4 regions of the Epibacterium sp. HA2-3 genome follow, and region 1 is predicted to be linked to each of the others. Evidence: riboswitches for the same ligand, from Rfam matches in the RefSeq annotation. Region 1 holds a riboswitch; each other region holds the start of a gene.
The links. Region 1 has a riboswitch for cobalamin ahead of ACZ1HH_RS15985 (aromatic ring-hydroxylating oxygenase subunit alpha). Riboswitches for the same ligand answer to the same signal wherever they lie in the genome.

Region 1 (2,190 bases):
CGCATCCGCAAAGGCTGCACGGCCCAGCCAGCGACGCACGGCGGTCTTGCCGTCCATCGTGTAGCTCTCAGCGCCTTCTTTCAGGGGCATGCGCGCGACACGGAACTGGCCATCACCGCTGAGGTGGAACCCCGAAGGCATCCCGGCCTGCTCACAGCGGTCGAAATGAGCCTGCAAATTGCTCGGGGTCTCGCCACCTTCGATGCCGGTCACGGAGGGATCATCCGGGAAGGTCCGGCAGAGCGCGGGGTGATTGCCGCCGCAGTGGTAGCACTCGCGGTTGTTCTCCCAGACCAGCTTCCAGTTGCCGCGCTCCACGATGGAGCTTTCATGGGCGACCTTGGCGTTCGAGAGGTCATGAACCTCCAGATAGGGGCGGGCGACCTCGGCAAACCGTTCAAAATCCGGGGCCTCATCGGCGAGACAAATATAGATCAACCCAGCAAGCTCACGGCAGTGGACCGTCTTGAGCCCATGTTTGCTCGGCTCGAAATCAGGCCCCATATCACGCGCCCACAGCAGACGACCGTCCAGTTCATAAGTCCACTGGTGATAGGGGCAGACGAGCTTAGGGTTGTTGCCTTTCTTCGCCTTGCAGATCACCGAGCCACGGTGACGACAAGCATTGTGGAAAGCCCGAATGACATTGTCTGCACCGCGCACGATGATGACATTGTAGTTGCCAACCTGATGGGTGACGTAGCTCCCTGGCTTGTCCAGCTCGCAGGCGGGAATGGCAAAAAGCCATTCTTTGTAAAAGATCTCCTGAAGATCGGTCTGAAACACCTCGGCATCGGTATAAAACGCCTGATCAAGTGCATGTCCTGCGCGGTGGTTAGCGATCAGCGTGTTGATATTGCTGTGCATTTCCTGGCTCCGTGACAAAGTTCACATATGTGAACCTTCGCCCTGTTGGTAGAGTGCAAACGGCAATGGGATCCCGTGAGGCCGCGAGGGAGGTGCCCGCGTCCTTTTCAAGATGCCCAAACCGCCGCCCGCGGTTGACGATATCTGCCGAGGCTGGTTTCCGGGCTCTGGGGGTGACCTGCTGGTCGGAGCGCAACGCCTTCCCGGGTCCTCCTCCCAGTGGCAGATGTTACGCCCGCGAATCCCATGACCGTTGCGGGGGCAGCGCCGGAATCGCACCGGCTTCCCAATTCTCCGTCCGGAAAGCCCGGACAGCACCTCGTAGGGCAGAGTTGTATCGAGATTTGCCGCGCCCGATCTCCAATTTGCGACGTTGTTTATTGAGTTCGAGACAAGCCCGCCTCACATCCGCAAAAACATGCATGGATCGCGCAGCCTCTTGAACCTTTGGCCCATCGACGCATTTCTGAGACGCAGGCCGGAGCGCGCTCATCGGAGCTTTGCCAAACCAGCGCGAAGTTTGGGGTTGGCAAAGCCACTCAATTTGGTGATCCTGCCGCACATAAACAAATACGGTAAAATCCGACTGGGGAGGAAAATATGAAAAAATTCTTGGGACTTACCGCTGTTGCATCCGTGAGCTTTGCCTTTGCGGCAGAAGCCATGGCCACAGAGTGGAATGTCTCGGTTTGGGGCAAACGCCGCGCCTTTACCGAGCACGTCGAAAAGCTCGCTGAACTGGTGTCCGAGAAAACCGACGGCGAATTCACCATGAACATCAGCTATGGTGGACTGTCCAAAAACCGCGAGAATCTCGACGGGATCTCGATTGGCGCGTTTGAGATGGCGCAGTTCTGCGCCGGCTATCACCGCGACAAAAACCGCGTGATTACCGTTCTTGAATTGCCCTTCCTGGGCATTTCCAACCTCGAAGAGGAGGTTGCGGTCTCTAGCGCGGTCTACAACCACCCCGCCGCAGCCGAGGAAATGGCGCAGTGGAACGCAAAGCTGCTCATGACCTCGCCGATGCCGCAATATAATATCGTCGGCACCGGTGATGTGCGTGATGATCTGGCGGAATTCGAAGGCATGCGCGTGCGGGCAACCGGCGGTATCGGCGAAGCCTTCAAGGCTGTTGGCGCCGTTCCGACCTCCGTCACCGCGACCGAGGCCTATCAGGCGATGGAATCCGGTGTGGTCGACACCGTAGCGTTCGCACAACATGCGCATCTGAGCTTTGGCACCATCAACCGCGCTGACTGGTGGACCGCTAACCTCAACCCCGGCACCGTGAACTGCCCGGTTGTGGTCAACATTGACGCT
Region 2 (2,190 bases), on a different replicon from region 1:
CTTTTTGCCGGCATTGAGGAAGGTTGGCGTTGCAGGCTGGAAACGACCGTCGATGATCTCTGACATCAGCTTCATCGCGAGCTTTTCATCGCCACGTGCCAGCGTCAGCGCGTTCATCACCACACGATCTTCATAGCGCTCGAGATAGCGCTGCCCGTCACGGGTCTTGAGCGTGTAGGAGGTGTAGTATTTGAACGCCCCGAGGAAGGACGGGAAGCGGAACTTCTTGGCGTAGGCCGCGTCCCAGATCTTGCGGTGGAAGTTGCGGGAATATTGATCCAGCACTTCGGGCTCGTAATAGCCTTTCTCGACGAGGTAGCCGAGCTTTTCATCCAGCGAGTGAAAGAACACGGTGTTCTGGTTCACATGTTGCAGGAAATACTGCCGGGCCGCCATACGGTCGGCGTCGAACTGGATGTTGCCCTCGTCGTCATAGAGGTTCAACATCGCGTTCAGCGCGTGATAGTCGAGATCGGCGGTTACGCTTGCGTCAAGCATGTCTGCTGCTCCTGTGCCGCCCAGAACCGGGCGAGGCCCGCGCGCATGCGGGCGATGTCTGTTTCGGTTCCCGCCAACTCAAAGCGGTAAAGGACGGGGACATTGCATTTCTTGGCGATCACATCCCCCGCGAGGGCAAAGGTGTCACCAAAGTTGCGGTTGCCTCCGGCAATCACACCCCTGAGGAGGGCACGATTGCGGCTGTTATTCAGAAATTTGATGACCGGTTTTGGCACTGCGCCCCGGCCTTCACCATCGGCAAAGGTTGGCGTCACCAACACGTAGGGCGCATCTACCTCGGGGGAAGGCTCCGTCTGCGGCAGCCGCAGAGCCTCAAGCCCCAGTCGCTCCATCAAACGGGCCGTATTGCCCGAACGGGAGGAGTAATAGACAAGCCCGACCACTTACCCGGTCACCTTTTACCTTTATGCCAACTGGCCGATCAGGTCAGGGCGAAAACCAGCCCAGTGCTCTTCGCCAGCGACCACCACGGGTGCTTGACGATAGCCCAGACCCTGCACCATTTCCAGAGCAGCGGCATCTTGTGTCAGATCAACGAGGTCAAAAGAGATCCCTTTCGCCTCAAGAGCGCGGGTGGTGGCGGTGCACTGCACGCAGGCAGGTTTTGAATAGACAGTGATGCTCATCTGCAAGATCCCCTCAGGTGTTGTCCTTCTGGGCGGAGAGGCCACGGCAGCCGACACCGGTTCCGGTGTCAGATGACGCGTCCGGGCCCACCGCCGCGGTCGTCGTGTGTCGTGCTCTGGCAGGTCTCCTGGCTTCGCGGCTCAAACGCCCCCTCCCGCCTTCCCAACGCAGCAATGCGTCAGTGGCACGGGCAGGGCTTGCCGCTTACAGTTGCGGGGGCAGCACCGGATTTTCACCAGTTTCCCTCTTCGCTTGCGAGTCGCCTCGAAAGAACCAAAGCAACACGATATTGATGCAGATGCGCGAAATGGTCAATATATGGTGTAGGACGCGTTGATTTTTGTTTTCCACAGGGCAGGGTGTTCGCCCGCGGTTTCTTTGTGGCTGCAATGTAAGGGGATCGGCAAATTCGCACACCCTTACCCCCATCTTTATCCACAGTCTTGGATCAGACGGGCCGTGTGAAATTGTCGCGCAGCTGTGTCCTGCAAGACATACTACATACAAAGACGCCTCCGGCGCGCGCCGTCCCGGCCCTCACGCCCCGCGATTGCGAGAGTGCTGATGGGCTCTGGCGAGCGGGGTGAGCCAGTGCTCGCGCCGGTCTGTCCATAGCTCATAGGTCGGCGTGAACTGGTTTGGCTGATCCATTGCTCCGAGATGGAGTTCTACCTCACCTTCGCTGCATGAATAGACCGATGATCCGCATCTCGGGCAAAAATGTCGGCCCTGATATTGTTGCGTCTGGCCGAATACTTCGACCTCCTCAGCCGGGTAAACCGCCGCGGCCCAGAACACCGCACCATGGTGCTTGCGACAATCCATGCAGTGACACAGGCCGACACCGATGGGGGGGCCGGAGGCTCTGACGCGGATATCGCCGCACAGGCAGCTTGCAGTGACCTCGGACATGGTGGACCTCCTCAGCGCATGAGGGCTCAGCTTGCCTGGTGGTCTGCTCCGGTCAAGGCAAACCTGGCACGGGTGCGATTGGCAAAGGCCACCAGTGTCAGCATCACTGGAACCTCGACCAGTACGCCAACC
Region 3 (2,190 bases), on a different replicon from region 1:
CGCGTGATCTTCTCGCCGTTCACATAGACATGTGCATGGCCCTCGCCGGGTTGATCGGCCCCCGAGGCATGCTCCGGGGCGAAGCGAAAGTTCTTGGTCTCCACTTGCAGGTTCCAACCGGACATCGCGTCGGGCGTGACGTGGATCTCGACCGAGGGCGCCTCTGGACCAGAGGGGGAATTCACCAGTGCGGAATGGTCGTGCGTGGCCACGCCGGATCCGCCACCGTGGTGCGCAGGATCAGAGTGATCATGCCCATCCAGGGTGACGCCGTTTCCTGCGGCGGTCAGAAATCCGATACCGCCCCCAAACACAAGGCCAATGGCAAACAGAGCAAGCGAACGGGACATGGAAGGTCATTCTCCGGAAAGTAAACGTATTTGAGGCTGCAGCGCAGTCTCGCAGGCTGTCCCCGCTGCATGCAATGACGCAGCGGGGACAGCCTGGAGGACCGCCTAAGTGTTGGCATCCGCATGTGCGGCTTCGGTCTGCCAGAAATAGGCACAGAACACGCCGAGCAACGCCCATGCCGCCATGCCGATCCCCAAGGCGCGCGCCGCAAAAAGGGCGCCGATCTCGGTGGGCACCGGACCGGCAAAGGTCTCGGGCTCCGGCGCGCCGATCACATGCGGCGCCATCAACAAGAGCGCGGCCACCACATAGGCCACCAGATTACCGCCAAAAGCGATCAGCCACATTGCAACACCTGCGCTCGCCACTGTGGCGGCCCACCAGATCTGACGGGCGCCCACATCGGCGGCGGCAACGCCGGGCACTTCTGGTGCGAGCGAAAAACCGGGCGCAAAGTGAAGCGCCACAAAGCCAGCCAATCCCCACAGCAGGCCCTGTCCGGTGCGGATTTCATGGCCTTGCCGCTCCGCAACCGACATCAAGGCCACCAGGATCAGCGCGTAGCCAGTGTAAATCAGCATGGTGAAGAGGATGCTGAGCAAATTGCGCATCGGCTCGTCAAAGATACCCGGCAATTCGGGATGGGCGGATACGGTCTCGCCGCCGAAATGCACAAGCGCGCCCGATTCATAGAGTTCGGCATGCAAAAGCACCGGCTGCACGAAGAAAAGCTGCAGAAGGGCGGCAATCAGCCCCGCTGCAGCACCAGCGAACAACGCGCCGGTCAAAATGCGTGCGAACATCTGCTTAGTGGCAGGGGAAGCCGGTCGCGTGGCGCACATCATGCGCAGCATCATGCAGGGTGGAGGCCTGCACATGGCCGGTCACGGTGATGATCCCCAGACCCAGTACCACGGCGAAAAGAACCGGGATGATCTGGCTGGCAGAAGCGGTCGTGTTGAGCGTCTTGGTCGTCATAATTCGTCCTCCGTGTCGTCACACCCGACGACACATTCACTGTCCTCGTTTCATACGGCCGGTCTCCTGACTCGCGGGTCGCGGCGATCATTCTCCTTCCCGGCCCAGCGGCCAGTGGATGCTGAATGTCGCTCACCGCTCACAGTCGCGGGGGCGGTTGAGGCTTTGGCGCCGCGATTGGGTCCGCCGTTCCTCATTCCCGTTTCAGTCCCGGCGCTTTGCGCTCTGGGACACCGTATGCCGTCGACAATGCGGCGCGGGCGCGCGATCGGTCAAGCATGAAACCGCCCTTGAAGCGCGCATTCGCGGCATTTTATCACGCAGGTGGTCTTTGACTGGCAGCCTCACTCCTCGGGAGAGGCGGTGGAGCCAGTTTGTGACGCGGCAGTAGTTTCGGGCAGGGGAGCAGGGATGCGCGCGATGGCTTTGAACCTCAGCTCGCCAATTGGGCGCGCATCCGTGAAGGTGCCATCGGCGCTTGCCTCGTAGAGCCGCAGAAACCTGAGTATATCCGGTAGGTCCGCTGCTGTGATCTCCCCAAAGAGATAGGCCGTCTTGCCGCTTTGGCGCACCGAGAGGGTCTGCGGGCGTGCACAACCCGACATGCAGTCAACCGATTGCAGCAGGGCCCTTGGATGAGCCTCCCGCAGCGCCGCTGCCAATTGGGGCAGCAGCGCGGGATCGGCATCTTGGCAGGTCCGGCACAGCGAGATCACCGGTGCGGTCATTGCGACACGAGCGCGTCATCGTCGGCCAAGGGGCCATAAAGGATCAACACTGGCGCGGGGGAGGTGATGGTCTCCAGGAGGTCCGGCAGGGCGGCCACTGTCACCCGGTGCAGCTCTTGGGCGGGGGTCGAGA
Region 4 (2,190 bases), on a different replicon from region 1:
AGGGCTCTTTAATCAGCTGGAGCCTGATGCAGACGCGCGCCTGCTGGCAGATCCTGCGCGTCCGGGGCACAACTTTGATGTCATTTTCGGCCTGCAGTATGAAATCGACCCTCGAGAGCACGCGCGGTTTGATGCCGAAGGACGCAGGCTCCATGAAGGGCCGGGGCGGATCAGGAACCTGCAGTGGAATGGCCGCCCCATGCACGGGGACCAGCAGTTTGCAGTCGCCTTCAACAGCTACCGCAGCAGCGGCGGTGGCAATTTTCGAATGCTTATGGATGCGCCCGGTCTGCCCCTGCCGCCGCAGATGATCCGGGATGTGGTCGGCGCCTATGTGGCCTCTGCACATGACCTTTCCGCCGTCTTTCCGGCGCCCTGGCGCTTCAGCCCGGACTTGGGTGTGGATGCGATTGCCCTCACGGGCCCGGGTGCCAGGCGCCACCTCCATGAATTGCCCGAGAATGTGGCCCGCTCCGCAACAGAGCTCGACACTGGGTTTCTGGCGCTGAAGCTGCGCCTCTGAGCGCGCGACACACGAGTATTCAAACCGGCAGCGGGTTGTCATCTTTCCGCGGCTTCCCTATATCGGGATTCGAGAGGTTGGCGCGGGCAAGCGCCTCGCCAACCTGGTCAGGTCCGGAAGGAAGCAGCCACAACGAGCCCCGCTTGGGTCGATGTCCAGCCTCTCACTTGTCACACGACCCCGCCCTAGGCGGGGTTTTGTGTTTGATGAGCCTGTTCCCTACCTGCACATCCTCGTATTGTCTTGCGCATCCCATGTGTCTTGTGCCGCGCCGCTGACCTATTTCGCGCTCGCAGAAAGATCCCAGTTGACGAGGCGACTTACCGCTGCGTAGCATCCAGACAGATGGTTCCTGCCTCTGTTTGGGGTGGGATGAAAAGGGAATACGGTGAGGCTTTGGACCATTGGGTCCCGCCAAGTCCGTGACTGCCCCCGCAACTGTGAGCGGCGAGTTCCCCGGCAAAGCCACTGACCCCAACGTCGTAACCGGCAAAAAAGGGTCGGGAAGGGCCGGTTCGCGATGACCCGCAAGTCAGGAGACCTGCCATCGGCAATGTAAACCTGAAGCCGGGCGGGGTGTCTCGGAGGAGGTCTGATGGCTGATCACTCCGCGCCCGAAGGGCCTGATCCCGTCCGATGTCCCGCTCATCCCTCCGGCCCCTTGATCCGAGTGCGGAGGGCACGAGAATGACGGACCACACAGAGACGCGTGACGCGGGCACGCATGAGTTTGTATCAACAACATGTTTGCACCTCGGGCGCCCCTGCCCAGCGGCGCAGCGGATGCTGGCGGCGCTGGCAAAAGCGCTCGACAGCGCCCGCGGGCTTACGAAAGACGATTTCGAAATCAGTGGTGAAAGCCGCCTCGATGGCTGTGAGAAAGCCTGCCCGGCGCGATTTGCCGCAAGTCATGCCCGTATTCGGGTGTTTTGCGATGTGCAGGCCACGACCAAAACAGAGACGCTGGACCGATTTGCGGATGCAATGTTGTCGGCAGACGGGGGCAGCGCGCATGGCACCTCCAGCGCAGACATGCCCCGCGCGTTTGGCGAAGCCCGCCCAGCGCGTCCGCCCGTGCAAGCGCCCTCAATTCGCCACCCGCAGGGGGCACAGAGACCACGTCTGATGAGCTAAGCTGCTCGGCCTATGCTGGCGGCGCTTGGCGACGGCGGCCATAGGCCCAAGCCATCTGCGCATCCGTTTCCACCGCACAGGGCCTCAGGGCCCTGAGCCGTGCAAGAGCTGCATCCGGCGGCTCGCCGCTTTCGATCATCAGCCGGAGCACTGCCATGCCGGATCGACCGCAGCCGCCACGGCAATGCACAAGGACACGCCCTCCACCCGACAAAGCCTGCCGCGCGAGCGCGCTGACCTGATGCCAATGATCCTCAAGATCCTTTGTCGGGGTCTGGTAATCCTCAACCGGCATATGAAACCAGCGGCTGCCAAGCCCCTGAATGTCCGTGCCCAGAGTCTCTACGCCAAGGATAACATGCTCGACGCGCGTGGTCATCGAGATCACCATAGACGGGCGCCATTCGTGGATCAGGCGCAGATCGGCGGCATAATCGCCCCCTGCACCGGGCGCCCGGCTCAGGGCGAGGATCCCATCGCCCACCGAAAGCGCATGTAGCGACAAAGTTGGTTCAGCCTGCTGCGGCTGCAAT

Region 2: it holds a riboswitch for cobalamin, as region 1 does, so the genes downstream of both, nrdH (glutaredoxin-like protein NrdH) here and ACZ1HH_RS15985 (aromatic ring-hydroxylating oxygenase subunit alpha) in region 1, are expected to answer to the same signal.
Region 3: it holds a riboswitch for cobalamin, as region 1 does, so the genes downstream of both, ACZ1HH_RS10335 (CbtB domain-containing protein) here and ACZ1HH_RS15985 (aromatic ring-hydroxylating oxygenase subunit alpha) in region 1, are expected to answer to the same signal.
Region 4: it holds a riboswitch for cobalamin, as region 1 does, so the genes downstream of both, ACZ1HH_RS00870 (hypothetical protein) here and ACZ1HH_RS15985 (aromatic ring-hydroxylating oxygenase subunit alpha) in region 1, are expected to answer to the same signal.

The regions. Positions count from the first base shown of each region.
Region 1 covers NZ_JBVFUL020000002.1:311,747-313,936, forward strand. The annotation lists gene ACZ1HH_RS15985 (aromatic ring-hydroxylating oxygenase subunit alpha) at 1-867, opposite strand, end outside; cobalamin riboswitch at 1,002-1,204, opposite strand; gene ACZ1HH_RS15990 (C4-dicarboxylate TRAP transporter substrate-binding protein) at 1,468-2,190, shown strand, end outside.
Region 2 covers NZ_CM172490.1:546,236-548,425, forward strand. The annotation lists gene nrdE (class 1b ribonucleoside-diphosphate reductase subunit alpha) at 1-498, opposite strand, end outside; gene nrdI (class Ib ribonucleoside-diphosphate reductase assembly flavoprotein NrdI) at 480-902, opposite strand; gene nrdH (glutaredoxin-like protein NrdH) at 924-1,145, opposite strand; cobalamin riboswitch at 1,247-1,439, opposite strand; gene ACZ1HH_RS02640 (GFA family protein) at 1,684-2,058, opposite strand; gene arsB (ACR3 family arsenite efflux transporter) at 2,085-2,190, opposite strand, start outside.
Region 3 covers NZ_CM172490.1:2,203,058-2,205,247, reverse strand. The annotation lists gene ACZ1HH_RS10345 (hypothetical protein) at 1-350, opposite strand, end outside; gene ACZ1HH_RS10340 (CbtA family protein) at 456-1,154, opposite strand; gene ACZ1HH_RS10335 (CbtB domain-containing protein) at 1,159-1,329, opposite strand; cobalamin riboswitch at 1,369-1,582, opposite strand; gene ACZ1HH_RS10330 (DUF1636 family protein) at 1,674-2,057, opposite strand; gene cobA (uroporphyrinogen-III C-methyltransferase) at 2,054-2,190, opposite strand, start outside.
Region 4 covers NZ_CM172490.1:183,960-186,149, reverse strand. The annotation lists gene ACZ1HH_RS00880 (5'-nucleotidase C-terminal domain-containing protein) at 1-523, shown strand, start outside; RNA gene ffs (signal recognition particle sRNA small type) at 594-692, shown strand; cobalamin riboswitch at 853-1,086, shown strand; gene ACZ1HH_RS00870 (hypothetical protein) at 1,211-1,657, shown strand; gene ACZ1HH_RS00865 (protein-tyrosine phosphatase family protein) at 1,668-2,190, opposite strand, start outside.